2 regions of the Jeotgalibacillus haloalkalitolerans genome follow, and region 2 is predicted to be linked to the other one. Evidence: riboswitches for the same ligand, from Rfam matches in the RefSeq annotation. Region 2 holds a riboswitch; the other holds the start of a gene.
What was found. A riboswitch is a leader RNA that binds a small molecule or an ion and turns the genes downstream of it on or off. The one in region 2 is predicted to bind S-adenosylmethionine.
Positions count from the first base shown of each region.

Region 1: another riboswitch for S-adenosylmethionine. It lies ahead of UFB30_RS14380 (bifunctional homocysteine S-methyltransferase/methylenetetrahydrofolate reductase); the one in region 2 lies ahead of UFB30_RS11005 (M20 metallopeptidase family protein).

Region 1 covers NZ_JAXQNN010000006.1:69,527-76,989, forward strand. Annotated here, with positions in the region: gene metH (methionine synthase) at 1-3,436, opposite strand, end outside; gene UFB30_RS14380 (bifunctional homocysteine S-methyltransferase/methylenetetrahydrofolate reductase) at 3,384-5,234, opposite strand; SAM riboswitch class I at 5,318-5,424, opposite strand; gene UFB30_RS14385 (DUF4352 domain-containing protein) at 5,744-6,274, opposite strand; gene UFB30_RS14390 (SOS response-associated peptidase) at 6,424-7,065, shown strand; gene UFB30_RS14395 (potassium channel family protein) at 7,089-7,463, opposite strand, start outside.
Region 2 covers NZ_JAXQNN010000003.1:174,640-182,102, reverse strand. Annotated here, with positions in the region: gene UFB30_RS11010 (ABC transporter substrate-binding protein) at 1-1,590, opposite strand; gene UFB30_RS11005 (M20 metallopeptidase family protein) at 1,587-2,792, opposite strand; SAM riboswitch class I at 2,903-3,007, opposite strand; gene UFB30_RS11000 (hypothetical protein) at 3,124-3,513, opposite strand; gene UFB30_RS10995 (helix-turn-helix transcriptional regulator) at 3,513-3,722, opposite strand; gene UFB30_RS10990 (metal ABC transporter solute-binding protein, Zn/Mn family) at 3,916-5,466, shown strand; gene UFB30_RS10985 (response regulator transcription factor) at 5,942-6,634, shown strand; gene UFB30_RS10980 (HAMP domain-containing sensor histidine kinase) at 6,612-7,463, shown strand, end outside.

The DNA.
Region 1 (7,463 bases), on a different contig from region 2:
GCGCAAACACAATCGCAGACACACTTGCCTCAGGTTCCATCATAAAGCCGTCTGTCAGCTGAACGCCGATCTCCTCAGGACGGATCAGCTTAAACAGTTTCTCCTGGTCCTCAAGCTCAGGACACGCCGGGTAGCCGAATGAGAAGCGCTGCCCCTGATATTTTGCACTGAAGCGTTCCTGCATTGTAAAGTCAACCGGATCCGGGAAGCCCCAGCGGTCTCTCATCTGCTGATGCAGCAGCTCTGCAAAGCCTTCAGCTGTTTCAAGTGCAAGTGCCTGAAGCGCATGACTTTCAAGAAACCTGCCTTCTTCTTTGTATTGCTGTGCTTTTTCGCGGATTCCCCTGCCGGCAGTGACAGTAAAGAATCCAACGTAGTCCATTACGCCGCTTTCTTTTGAACGGAGATAATCAGCGAGGCACAGATATGGTGCTCTTGGCTGACGCGGGAATGTAAAGCGTTCAATCTCCTGACCCGTTTCAGGGTGATAGATAATGACATCATCACCTTCACTTTGAGCAGGGAAGAACTGATAAACAGCAGCAGGTGTAATTAATCCTTCCCGCTTCACATCTTCAATGAGATGATCTACGGTTTCTTTCACCTTCAGTGTTTTTTCATCTTTTTCTTCAAGCAGCCTTGAGATTTTTCCTTTCACACCAAGGTGATGACCAAGGAGCATCTGCATATTGATATAGGCTTCAACGTGAGCGACTGAATAAGAGCTGATCACGTGGCGCTTTGTATCATTTGGTACAAATACCGTTGCTTCTGCTACAGACGGTTTTTTAAGCACACCTACTGCTGCTTCCCTTGTTGGTCTCGGCTCCTGTGCCTGAAGCTTTTCCTGTTTGGCGAGAATTTCTTCGCTGAGCTTTGCACGCTCAAGCTCATCCTGCAGCTGGTTGGCAAGGCTGAGTCCGTTCATGGCGTCTTTTGCATATAAGACGAGTCCATCATAATTGTTTGAGATCTTCGAATCTACAAATTTACGTGACAGGGCTGCACCCCCAACCAGGATTGGTACTTCAAGTCCTTTTTCACGCATATCCCCGGCAGTAATGACCATTTGCTGCGCTGATTTAACCAGCAGACCTGATAAACCGACAATATCCGGTTTTTCACGTTCAATCGCCTCAATTAACTCAGGCGGCGTTACTTTGATCCCGAGGTCCACTACCTCATATCCGTTATTACTTAAAATAATTTCAACGAGGTTTTTACCGATATCGTGCACGTCTCCTTTAACGGTTGCAAGGATCACTTTCCCTTTGGAAGAAGACTCATCAGTTGCTTCCATATGCGGTTCAAGGAAGGCAACGGCTGCTTTCATCACTTCAGCACTCTGGAGCACTTCGGCAACGATCAGCTGATTATCATTGAACAGTCTGCCTACTTCTTTCATACCCGTCATTAAAGGCCCGTTAATGATCGACAACGGCTCATCAAACTCTTTTAGTGCCTGTTCCAGGTCGGGAAGCAGTCCTTCTTTCGTTCCTTCAACGACATAATAGGCTAGCCTTTCATCCAGCGTCATATCCGGAAGATCAGAAATGGTTTCTTTCTTTTTCCCACGGTAAAATGCCGTGAAGTCAGCGAGTGTTTCGTCAGTGGTTTCAAATAAAAGCTTTTCAGCCATTTTGACTTCTTCAGGATCAATGGAGGCAAAGCGTTCAAGCTTTTCTGTGTTAACAATCGCATAATCCAGACCAGCGAGTGTACAGTGATACAGGTATACAGCGTTTAACACTTCACGTCCAACCGGCGGGAGACCGAATGAAACATTACTGACGCCCAGCACAGTCTGCGTCTCCGGAAAGGCTTCTTTAATTAACCGGATCCCTTCAACTGTGGCGTTGGCGGAACCGATATACTGCTCATCACCTGTTCCGACCGGGAAGACAAGCGGATCAAAAATAATATCTGTCGGATCCACACCGTAATCTTCTGTTAAAATTTTGTAGGAGCGTTCAGCAATTTCAAGCTTTCTTTCAGCTGTCACACCCATTCCTTTTTCATCAATCGTGCCGACAACCAGTGCGGCACCGTATTGTTTGGCAAGCGGTACAACTGCATCAAAACGTTCCAGTCCGTCTTCAAGGTTGATTGAATTGATAATTGACTTACCCTGTGAATAGCGCAGCGCCTTTTCAATGACCTTTTCGTCAGTTGAATCAATGACAAGCGGCACTTTAACTTTTTTAACGACTTCCTGCATAAAGACTTCCATGTCCGCTTCTTCTTCACGATCGGGGTCCGCAAGACAGATATCAATGACATGCGCACCCTTTTTCACCTGGGCGCGTGCAATTTCAGAAGCCTCTTCAATTTTACCTTCTGCGATCAGGCGCTTGAATTTTCTTGAGCCGATGACGTTTGTACGCTCACCGATCATCAGCGGGCGCATCGACGGATCATCATAGATCAGCGGCTCAATACCGGATACCGTGTGCTCTTTTTTAGGCTTATGTCTACGCGGCTCATAATGCTTCATGGCTTCAGCGATCGCTTTGATATGTGCAGGCGTTGTCCCGCAGCAGCCGCCAACAATGTTCAGCCAGCCTTTTTCAGCAAATCCGCTCAGCTTTTTCGCAAGGGTCTCAGGTGTTTCATGATAGACACCTTCTTCATCAGGCAGTCCGGCATTCGGATAACAGCTGACATAAGACTGATTGATTTCTGAAAGTGAACGGATATGATCCTGCATAAACTCAGGTCCTGTTGCGCAGTTCAGCCCCACGGATACAGGGTTCATATGCTCAACGCTGATATAAAAAGAGTCTATTGTCTGACCCGCAAGCGTTGTTCCCATCGGCTCAATTGTCCCTGAGATCATCAGCGGCAGTTCTTTACCTGTTTTCTTGAATGCATCCTGAATACCGAGGAAGGCACTTTTAACGTTCAGTAAATCCTGACTCGTCTCAATTAATAACAGATCCGCACCGCCATCGATCAGCCCTTTTGCCTGTTCAGCATAAGACGCTTTCAACTGTTCAAAAGTGGCGCCTCCTGTTACGCTTAACGTTTTTGTTGTAGGACCCATAGAGCCTGCAACAAATCGCGGGCGCTCTTCAGTAGACCATTTCGCAGCGGATTTTTTCGCAATTTCAGCGCCAAGACGAGACAGTTTATACGCATCAGAAGCGATATCATACTCTTCCAGCACCACGCTCATACTGCCAAATGTATTAGTTTCCACGATATCTGCACCTGCTTCAAAGTAGGCGTCATGGATTTTTTCTAATAAATCCGGACGTGTACGGTTCAGGTTTTCGTTACACCCTTCAAGGTCTTCCCCACCGAAATCTTCTGCTGTCAGGTTCGCATCCTGTAGCATCGTGCCCATCGCACCGTCCATAATCAGGATTCTTTTCTCAAGCTGTTCATTGAATAATGTGCGCACGTTGGTTTCCTCCTCGCTTTGCCGCCTGCTCATTGGCATAGCGTGTTAGTTCTGCTGTCATTTCATAGCGCATAAATGGTGTAATCAGGTAGATGCCATTAAACAGATCAAGCGCTGTATCAATTAGAGACTTTGTAATCGCAAGCCCTTCCTGATATGACTTTTCACGATCTCCTGACACTGCAGCCATGCGGTCTCTTACCTGCTCAGTCAATTTGATACCCGGTACTTCATTATGCAGAAAATCTGCATTTTTACTGCTTGTCAGCGGCATCAGACCAATATATACAGGTTTGCCAAGATCTTTTACTGCTTCAGCTGTCTGAATCAGCTTTTCCTCTGAAAATACAGGCTGACTCATAAAGTAATCAGCGCCGGCTGAGATTTTTTTCTCAAGACGCTGTACCGCTCTTTCCACACTTCTGACATTCGGGTTAAAAGCGGCGCCAATGGTAAAGGATGCTTTTTCTCCGAGGTCTTTCCCTGACATGGACATCCCGTTATTCAGCTGTTGAATCATTTCGATCAGTTCAAACGATGATACGTCGTAAACTGAAGCCGCACCAGGGAAATCCCCAACCTTTGTCGGATCACCTGTGACAGCAAGTATATCGTGAAGTCCAAGTGTATGAAGTCCCATCAGGTGACTTTGGAGGCCGATCAGGTTACGGTCTCTGCACGTTAAATGAACGAGCGGACGCACACCCTGCTGCTTAATCAAATAACCGAGTGATTCATTGGAAACGCGCGGGCTTGCCAGGGAATTATCAGCAAGTGTAACGGCATCCGCTCCTGCTGCGCCTAGTGCTTTCGCGCCTTCAATAAAGGTATCTGTATACAGCTTTTTAGGAGGGTCCAGTTCAACAATGACTGACTTGCGGTCTCTGACAATGTCTGTGAGCGGCTCAGGCAGATCCTTCTGTCTTGAGCGCACCACGATTTTTTCAGCTTTCTCTACTCTTTTTTCAGTAATTGGTTCAAGACCTTTCAAAGCCCGACTGAATGCTCTGATATGATCAGGTGTCGTTCCGCAGCACCCACCAAGCAGTCTCACGCCCTGTTCTCTGAATGCAGGCGCCACCTCTCCAAAATAATCGGCATTGTTGCTGTACTGAAGAGAACCTTCTGAGTAAGATGGAAGACTGGCATTTGGATAACAGGACAGATACGCCTTTTCCGGCAGCGGCACCTGCTCAAGTGACTTAATCATATGGAATGGTCCCTGCCTGCAATTCAGCCCGACTACATCCGCTCCAAGCTGTTCAAGCTCAAGCAGTGCTTCAGCGACCGGCTTACCATTTTGCATGACATCCGGCTCCTGAACCGAAATATGCGCGATAATTGGCAGATCCGTTTCTTTTCTGGCAATTTCAATGACTGCTGCCAGTTCCTCAAAATCGTAATACGTTTCAAACAGTAAACCGTCTACTCCCTCTAACAGTAAACAGTAAAGCTGTTCCCGGAATGTCCGCTTAATTTCATTCAGATCAATGGACTGTGGACGGAAGCTTCTGATCCCGCCGATTGTACCGAGAATAAACGTATCTTCTTTTGCCGCAGCCTTCGCGTTTTTAACAGCTGCAGTATTAATTTCTTTTACTTTTTCCTCGAGACCGTATCGCTCAAGCTTATGATAATTTGCTCCATAAGTATTTGTCTGAATGACATCTGCTCCTGCATCTATATAAGCCTGATGAATCTGCTGTATATGTGTTGCATGTGAAAGATTTAATTCTTCAAAGCACTGGTCAGAACCATATGAATACAGGAGGGTTCCCATTGCGCCATCACCAATCAGTATCCGTTTTTTCATTTCTTCAAGTAAATTCATTTCGTCACCCTTCCTGCTTAATAACGTGTATATACAAAAAAGCCCTCTTTCATCATAGATAAGAAGGCTTTAGACAACTAAGCTTCTTATCTTCCCTGCCTATTTGCAGGATGGATTTAGCACCTTTTCACTGATGTGAAGGTTGCTGAGGTTTCAACGGGCCTTGTCCCTACGCCTCTCTTGATAAGAATCCACGCTATTCAATTAATTATGACAACTTTACAAGAAAGAGGGCTGTTGTGTCAATAGGAGCGGTGATTAAAGTGTATTTAAATGTGATCTGGTTCATTCTCTTAAAAAAAGAGCCCGGGACCAGGCCTCAGACTCTTGAATCGTTTCGCTGCGCTTCAGGCGGACGCTTTCCGGACGGAGGTTGCTGAGCCTCCTCAGCCTGCGGCTTCCGGGGTCTCAGCTTCCCTCTATTCGTCCCGGAGTCGCCGCCTTCCGCTCCGCTACACTAATATTTCATTAAAAATTCTATATTTTTACTCTACATATTTAAAAACAACTTAATCTAAAGATGTAATTCCCGGCAGTCTCCATTCAACTTCTTCTTCACCGATTGTGCCTAAGAGTTTGAATGCAGTTGTTGATGCTGATTCGTATTGCAGTGAGCCTTCAGCTGTTTCTCCTGCTGCGATTGTCCATTCTGATGGATCGCCGTATGCCGTTTTCTCTTCGTCTGAAAGATCTGTCAGTGTAAAGTCTTCTGATGATAATGATACTTCTTCTTCACCGTTATTGGTCACTGTCATGTTAATTTCAAACATACGGTTTGTGTCATCGATCTGTTCTGCTACGCCTGTGTCAGTAACTGTTAGCGTGATGTCACCCGCTGTCACTTCGTCCCCAACGAGATACAGTTCAGGTTCAGCGCTTTCTTCGCTTTCAGACTCCTCTGCTGAAGTATCCTCTGTCTCTTCTGCCGCTTCTTCTGTTGCTGTTTCTTCTTCTGTTTCTGCTGACTCTGATGATTCGTCTGAGCAGGCTGCCAGCATAAGTGCAGCTGCCATTGCAGATACTAACCAAAATTTCTTCATATGGAAAACCCTCCTGAATATGTATGTCTGGGTTCAGTATGATTCGTAAATCGAAACAAATCAACTAATTACCTTTAAAAGGAAATAAGTTTAAATCTTCTCTATCTTCGCAATATTTTGTTAGAATTCATTTAAAGGAGAGATGTATAATGTGCGGAAGATTTTCGCTGGTAGAAGCGATGTATAATCTGCAGCAATATTATCAATTCGAAATGCGAGATGATTTTCTTTATACACCTAACGAAAACCTTGCACCGAGTCAGCAGGCTGCAGCTGTCGTTCAGTTAAATGGCACCCGTTATCCAGCTTCATTCAGGTGGGGGCTGATTCCGCCATTTGCAAAAGATGAAAAGATTGGTTACAAAACGTTTAATGCGCGGTCTGAAACAGTAGCAGAAAAGCCAAGCTTCAGGAAAGCCTTTGGGTCAAAGCGCTGTCTTATACCGGCAAGCTCGTTTTATGAATGGAAAAAGTCAGGGAAAGAAAAACAGCCTTTTGAGATTAAGAGGCTTGACGGAGAACCGATCACATTTGCAGGCTTATGGGAGTCATGGCGGAATGGGGACGAGATCATCAGAAGCTGTACAATCTTAACAACTGAACCAAATGATCTGATGGCTGATATTCATAACAGAATGCCCGTTATACTTGAGAAAGACAGGTTCAATCAGTGGCTGAATCCGGAAGAAAATAAAGACTCTCTTAAACAGCTCCTGAAGCCATGTGCAAACGGGCTGCTGAAGGCTGAAGCAATTTCAGACGACAGATTTAAAAGGTCCGGCACCTCTTAGTTAAGAGATGACGGACCTTTTTGTTATACACCCTGTTTTTCAAAACGGTGAAGCTTTCTATTCTCACCAATGACAATCAGAACATCGTCTTTTTCAATCCGGTCATCCCCGCTAGGTGATACAAGCATATCGTGCCTTCTGTAAATTCCGACAATGTTACAGCCAAATCGGTTTCTGACATTCAGTGCAGCGATTGTTTTGCCGATAATTTTTGGCGTTGCCTTAATTTCGACCATTGAATGCTCTTCAGACAGTTCAACATAATCAATAAAATGCTTTGAAGCCAGACGGTGGGCAATTCGTCGTGCCATATCTTTTTCGGGACGGATGACACGTGTTGCACCTATCTTTTCAAGAACCTTCTGATGATACAGACTGGAGGCTTTTACCCAGATTTC
Region 2 (7,463 bases):
TTACTCAGACTTCCATGTGTTCCAGTATCTCGGACCATACCATTCGCTGAAGTTTTCCAACGCAGATGAACGTGCATCCAGATTAGATACATTCGTCACCTTTTCAAACGGGAGCTCTTCTGAAAGCGTCTGGTTCAGGGCAGCAAGAATGTCCTCCTTCTCTTCATCTGATTCGGCTGTCGCCCACTGAGAAATCAGCCCCTGCCACTTTTCGCTGTTATACCAGCCGCTGCTGTTAGAGTCCTGACTGAGCATACCTGCCTGATTTGGTGAAAAGAACGGCGACCAGCCAATCACGACCAGGTCCCAATTAGATGCTTCACTCCATTTTTCAAGATAAGTTGCCCATTCAAATGATTCCAGCTCTACATCAAATCCTGCTGCTTCAAGCTGCTGTTCTGAGATCTCTGCAATTTTCTTATAGTCACTGTGATCATTTGAAAAAATGATTTTAATCGGCTCACCGTCATAGCTGCTTTCTTCTAATAATTGCTTGGCTTTTTCAGTGTCAAAGCCATTGAAGTTTTCAATATGCTGATCAGAGTAAAGGGCTGTCTGATTCGGCGTAAACAGTGCACCGTCTAAATCATAAAACGCATCGTTACCATAGGTCGCTTTTGCAATCGCTTCTTTATCAAGCGCTGCATGTAACGCCTGACGAACCTTCATATCATCGAAAGGTGCTTCAGATTTATCCGGCGTTAAGATTGTATAACCGTTAACAGCTGTTTCTGCTTCAATACCAGGAGTTGCTTCAATTACTTCATGAAGATCAAGCGGAATGTCTTCCCCATAATCGTATAAACCGGTTTTCAGTCCGTTTAGTACAACCTGGGGATCTTTCACGATTTTAAAATGAATCTCATCCACATAAGCCTTTTTCTCACCTGTTAAACCACTTGTTTCATCTTCTCGCGATACATAATCCTCAAACTTTCCAAGTACAATCTCATCGCCGCGCTTCCATGAATCGAACTTAAAAGGACCGGTTCCAATAAACTGATCATGGTCAAGCGGATTCTCCCCCGCTTCTTCTGCCACGGAAGCCGGCAGGACAACTGCAGCTGACTTTGGTGCCGCAAGATCTGACAGCAAAGAACTGTAGGCTTTATTTAAGTTAATTTTCAGCTGAAGGTCGTCAACCTTTTCAACAGACTCAACATGTTCATTTGTAATTTTTCCAACTGAAGAGATCTTCAGCCAGCGCTCAACTGATGCAACTGCATCTTCAGCGGTCACCTCTTCACCGTTATGGAATGTTAAGCCCTCACGCAGGTTGATCGTATAGGTCTGACCATCTTCACTGACTTCATAGCTGTCAGCTAAAAGTGGCGTCGCTTCATAATCCTGATTCAGCGCAAACAGTCCCTCATAGATATGCCAGCCGATTTTACGCGCTGCACTTTCACCGGTATACATCCAGTCGAGCGTGTTAGGGTCTGCACTGATCGCCACATTCAGCTCGCCTCCCTCAACAGGCCCTGAATCCGCAGATGCGCCCGTTGTTTCCGCTGATTCTTCTGAACCTGAGCAGCCTGCTAAAGCTGCAAGTACAAATAAGCTGATGATTAAAAAGTATAATTTCTTCATTGTTTTCCTCCCTGTATTGCTAAATTAGAATAAATTAATTGAATATAAGCCTTTTGAGCAATCAATAGCGCACGCTCATCAATATCAAACTTTGGATGATGATGATTGAAATGAGTGGCAGGATCGTCTCCTTTTGACCCTACTCTGAAAAAGCTTCCGGGAACTTCTTTAAGGTAATACGAAAAATCTTCCGCTCCCATTCTGACGGGAAATTCCTCAACATTCTCATTGCCAAATAGCTGGTTGAACAGTGAAGACAGTTGCTCAGTTTCGACCGGGTGATTATAAAGAGCCGGATAGCCATCTATGTATTCAATCTCGTAACCTGCTTCAAACCCTGCAGTGATATGTTCAACGATCCGGTAAATTGACCGCTTAATCTGCTTTCTGACTTCCGGATCAAAAGACCTGACGGTTCCTTCCAGCACTGCTTTATCAGGAATCACATTAAAAGCGTGACCTGCCTGAAAGACCCCTATTGAAACAACAGCTGCATCAAGCGGATTCGTCTGTCTGCTTACAATTTTCTGTAAAGCATTCACAAGTTCACTGCCGACCGCGATCGGATCTGTCGTGTGATGTGGTGCTGCTCCATGGCCTCCATTTCCCTTAACTGTAATCGCAAATTTATCAACAGCAGCCATTCTGTAACCTGATCCAACTGCTACCTTCCCTACAGGAATCGATGAATCCAGATGAATCCCGTAGATATAATCCACACCTTCAAGTACACCTTCTTCAATCATCGCCTTCGCCCCTCCAGGTGGCACTTCTTCAGCAGGCTGAAAGATAAAAATCACTTTTCCTTTCAAATGCTGTTTGTACTTTAACAGCGTTTTTGCTGTACCGAGCAGAGCAGCCGTATGTCCATCATGACCACACGCATGGGTTACACCGGGATTTTGGGAGCGGTAATCGACTTCCTTTTCGTCCTGCATTGCCAGGGCATCAAAGTCTGCTCTTAAAGCAATGGAAGGACCCGGTTCTGATCCGTTTAAAGTCGCGATGACACCATGACCGCCAACCTGAGACGAGATATGCTCATAACCAAAACTGATCAGCTGATCTTTTATAAATGCAGCAGTAGCTGATTCCTGAAAGCTGAGTTCAGGATGTATATGTAAGTGACGCCTCCATGAGACAACCTGCTGGAAGTTCTTTTCGATTTCCTGTTCTATCTCACTGAATGTACTCAGACTCATAAAATAAAGCCTCCCTCCAAAAACTTATTTAACCAATCAATTTAATCGGAATTAGAGATAAAAAAATCCCTCTTCCACGAAAAGAAGAGGGATTAAAGCTTCCTGATCCACTCTTATCTTCGTACTTTAAGTACGTGGAATTAGCACAGTTCCGCAATATGCGGTCCGCTGCTTTGACTTCATCGGGCCATTCCCTCAGTCAATCTCGATAAGATGATTAAATTATAAAGCCCATCTTACAGCTCAGAATTTGGGCTGTCAACCATAAATTTGAATAAATCCGATAATTCAAGTCAGAAATAATCTTTAAGCAGTGTATTTAAATCATATATTATTTTTTACTAACAACAATTGCCCCAACACCACTAATCAGCATATAAGCAATGACAAACATCCACAGATAAGAAATAGAAATCTGTTCATAGTCCAAAAATGTAAGCGCTGACAGTGCTACAAAAAGAATGCAAAGAAACACATTTGCAATAACAGCGTAGTATTTGCGCATATTATGTATGATCCGTTCATCCACTTCAGGTGTCTGATCTTTTTTGGATCTTACATAGATAACATTAACAATGAAAATAATGATAAAAGCAGTTAATGCACCTAAGATCGCAGAAAAATCAGCGCCATTAAAAATCAGCGTTCCAACAATCATTCCAACAAGCCCACCAAAACCAGCGAGTGTAAATCCCCATTTCTGCAGTTTTTTCTTTTTCATCATGATTCCTCCTCTTCCAAAATAAACACTTCCTCTATGGGAAGATCAAAATATTGCACGATCTTTAAAGCAAGCTCCAGACTGGGATTGTATTTATTCTTTTCGATCGCTGTGAATGTCTGGCGTGTGACCTGTAAGTCTTCAGCCATCCTGATCTGCTTAATCCCTCTCTCTTTCCGGATCTTTTGAATATTGTTTCTGACCGGCATCCCTGATCACGACCTTCCGGATTTCAAAATGTAAATACATCTTTACATTCAGTATATTGTTCGACTATTAAAAAGTAAAGATATCTTTACATAATTAAATGTTTTAGTTTCTGCAAAAAAGAATCATTCCTATTTACAAATCGTAATCATTACGATATATTGTTTTTTGTGATTTTAAATGAGGAGGAAAACAATGAATAAAAAATGGTTACTGCCTTTAGGTTTATTAAGTATTGGCGTGCTCGCTGCGTGTGGAAATAGTAATGAGGAGAGTTCATCAGATGAGTCTGACGCTCTTTCAATTTATACGACGGTTTATCCACTACAATTCTTTGCGGAGCGGATTGCCGGTGATGTAGCAAAAGTCAACTCTATCCTCCCCCCTGGTTCTGATTCACATACATACGAGCCCACATCCAAGGATATGATTGAGATCGCTGAAGCGGATGCTTTTATCTTAAACGGCGCAGGTCTTGAAGGTTATGCTGACAGTATTGTTGATGCGGTAGAGTCTGAGGATGTTACTATAGCTGAAGCGACTGAAGGTCTTGAATTAAGTAAAGGGGGGGATGATCATGATCATGGAGATGGACACGATCATGATCACGGAGACTATGATCCCCACGTCTGGCTGGATCCGGTCCACTCAATTGAAATGGCTGAAAACATTAAGGAATTACTCACAGAACTAAAACCGGAAGATGAAGCAATGTTTGATGAAAACTTCGAAGCCTTAAAAGCTGAACTTGAAGCGCTGGACCAGGAATTCTCATCAGAAATTGAAACTGCATCCGGCAATCACTTCATCGTTTCCCATGCCGCTTACGGGTATTGGGAAGAAGCTTATGGAGTTCATCAAATTGCTGTTTCAGGACTGAGTCCAACACAGGAACCATCTCAAAAAGAATTGCAATCAATTGTAGAAACAGCCGAAGAGTTTGGCTTACAGCATGTCTTTTTTGAGCAGAATATTACAACAAAGATTGCTGAAATCATCAGAGAAGAAATTGGCGCAGAAACGCTTATGCTGCATAATCTCTCTGTTTTGACAGATGAGGACATCGAGAACGATGAGGACTATTTCTCTTTGATGAGACATAATCTTGAGCAGCTGAATATTGCACTTGAAGCAGCACCTGCTGTGGAGCCGGAAGGTCATGATCATGATCATGACCACGATCACAGCCATGAGCTTGATGAAGAGGCACAGAAGATTTACGATGGCTACTTTGAAGATGACCAGATTGAGGACCGCCCGCTTTCTGACTGGGAAGGTGACTGGCAGTCAGTCTATCCTTACCTTAAGGACGGAACGCTTGATGAAGTATTCGCCCATAAAGCTGAAGAAGGCGACAAAACAGCTGAGGAATATAAAGAATATTATACAGAAGGCTATGTAACAGGCGTGAATCGTATTGTGATTGAGGATGACACGTTTACTTTTTATGAGGACGGTGAACAGTCCTCCGGCGTATATACTTATGATGGCTATGAAGTCCTGACATATGAAGCAGGTAATCGTGGTGTACGCTATATCTTTAAGCTTGAAGAAACACAGGAAGGCACAATGCCTGCTTATATCCAGTTCAGTGACCATGGCATTTCACCGACAGATGCGCATCATTATCACCTGTACTGGGGCGATGACCGTGAAGCGCTGCTTGAAGAAGTTGTGAACTGGCCGACGTATTACCCCTCTGATATGGATGGTGAAGAGATTGCGCATGAGATGATGGCGCATTAAGCTGCAGACCCGGGATGTAACGACCGGGTCTTTTTTGCATTATTCAAATGCTTAAGCGCTCGGTTTTGCAGTGGAAATCCTGGAGATCGTGCAGGTATGGTGTGTGATCTTTTTCCATCAATTATGGCAACTTCCCCCTCAATGACTGACTCGATTCCCTCATAGAAGAAATGATTCATTCAGTTATAATATTTTTCACTTCAGATCGACGATAAACCATGATATTTCCTTCAGCAGCATCTTATATTCCTTCAGACACCTTCTGTCATTCCTTCAATCCTGAACGATTCCCTTCAGCTCTTCATCATCTTTCATCGCTCCCGCCTTCAACTGATTTCGCGAACTGATAACCAGAGCACCTGTAATACTTCTTAAGAAATTCTTCATATTTACACTCACTATTTGTTAAGATTTCCTTTCTATACTTAAGTCACAGCCGGCTGCAGTGATATACTTCGGAAAGGGGGAATGCAAGGTGACATTACATACAGTATTAATTGTTGATGATGATAAAGAAATCAGAGACGGGATCGAAATCTATTTAAAAAATGAAGGCTTACAGGTTGTGCAGGCGCAAAATGGTGTCGAAGCGATTGAAGCACTCAGTGAGCATGACATTCATCTGATCCTGCTTGATATTATGATGCCGCAAATGGATGGTATCACTGCAACATTTAAAATAAGAGAACAGCGCAATATACCGATTATTATGCTGAGTGCAAAAAGCGAGGATACAGATAAAATTCTCGGTCTGCAAATTGGGGCAGATGATTATGTGACGAAGCCGTTCAATCCGCTTGAACTGATCGCACGGGTAAAATCCCAGCTTAGAAGATACGTAACGTTCGGACAGTTCGAGGATGATACAGATATTGTCAGAGTGAACGGGCTTGTCCTCGATCAACAGGCTAAGCAGGTTACGGTGGACGGTGAATCAGTAAGGCTGACGCCGATTGAATTAAAAATTTTATCATTACTGATGATTCACGCGGGACGTGTCTTCTCGATTGATGAAATCTATGAAAAAGTATGGAAAGAGCCTTCTTTTAATGCGGAAAATACAGTCGCCGTACATATCAGAAAAATCCGTGAAAAAATTGAAATTAATCCTAAAAATCCGAGATATTTAAAGGTGGTGTGGGGCATTGGATATAAAATTGAAAAATAAATCACTGCTGCTGATCTGGCTATTGCTTCTATCTTATGGAGTTGGAGGCATTTTTCACGCATGGAACCGTTTATATTATTTTACAGAACAGCCTTATTATTACTGGATCTACTTCGGCGGCTGTCTGACATCACTTCTGACACTTTATGTATGGCAGAGAAATATTTATTTTGCTAATCAGCTGGCCCCTGAGAAATGGCAAAAACAATATAATCGATTGCCTCTGGATCTGGCTGCCTTCATATTACTGATTTCAATTTTTTCAGTAATAGAGCAATTAGAAAATCCATCATTTCTATATTCAGAATACATCGGTGATATTGCTTATTATTTTGTTACTTATTCTCTTTTCGGTCTTTTGATCACTGGTTTTACAATGATCCAGATCACTTATCTGTTCAGACGGATAAAATACTCATCAGATTTAATAGCTGATTGGCACCGCACACTTCTGTACCGCAGCTACCAGGCCCTGAAAGAATCATTTTTGAACAAACGCACCGGTACACAGATTTTATTGATGTCAGGCTATTTGTTTTTTTCGGGTGGTGCTACAGTTGCAGCGATTGTCGGGGTCGGACTGAATATATACATCTTACCCATTGTACTGTTTCCTGTGCTGGTAATCGGATTCATTCTTCTCATTGTCATTTTAAAACGGACCGGAGACTTCAATAAAATTGCCTCTGCTACCGCTGCAATTTCTGAAGGCAGAGTGACTGATGATGTAAGGGTCCGTGGCAATTCTGCACTTGCACAGCATGCTGCCCATATTAATCAGCTCAAGCGGGACGTGAATGTGTCCAAAAGAGAGCAGGCAAAAAGCGAG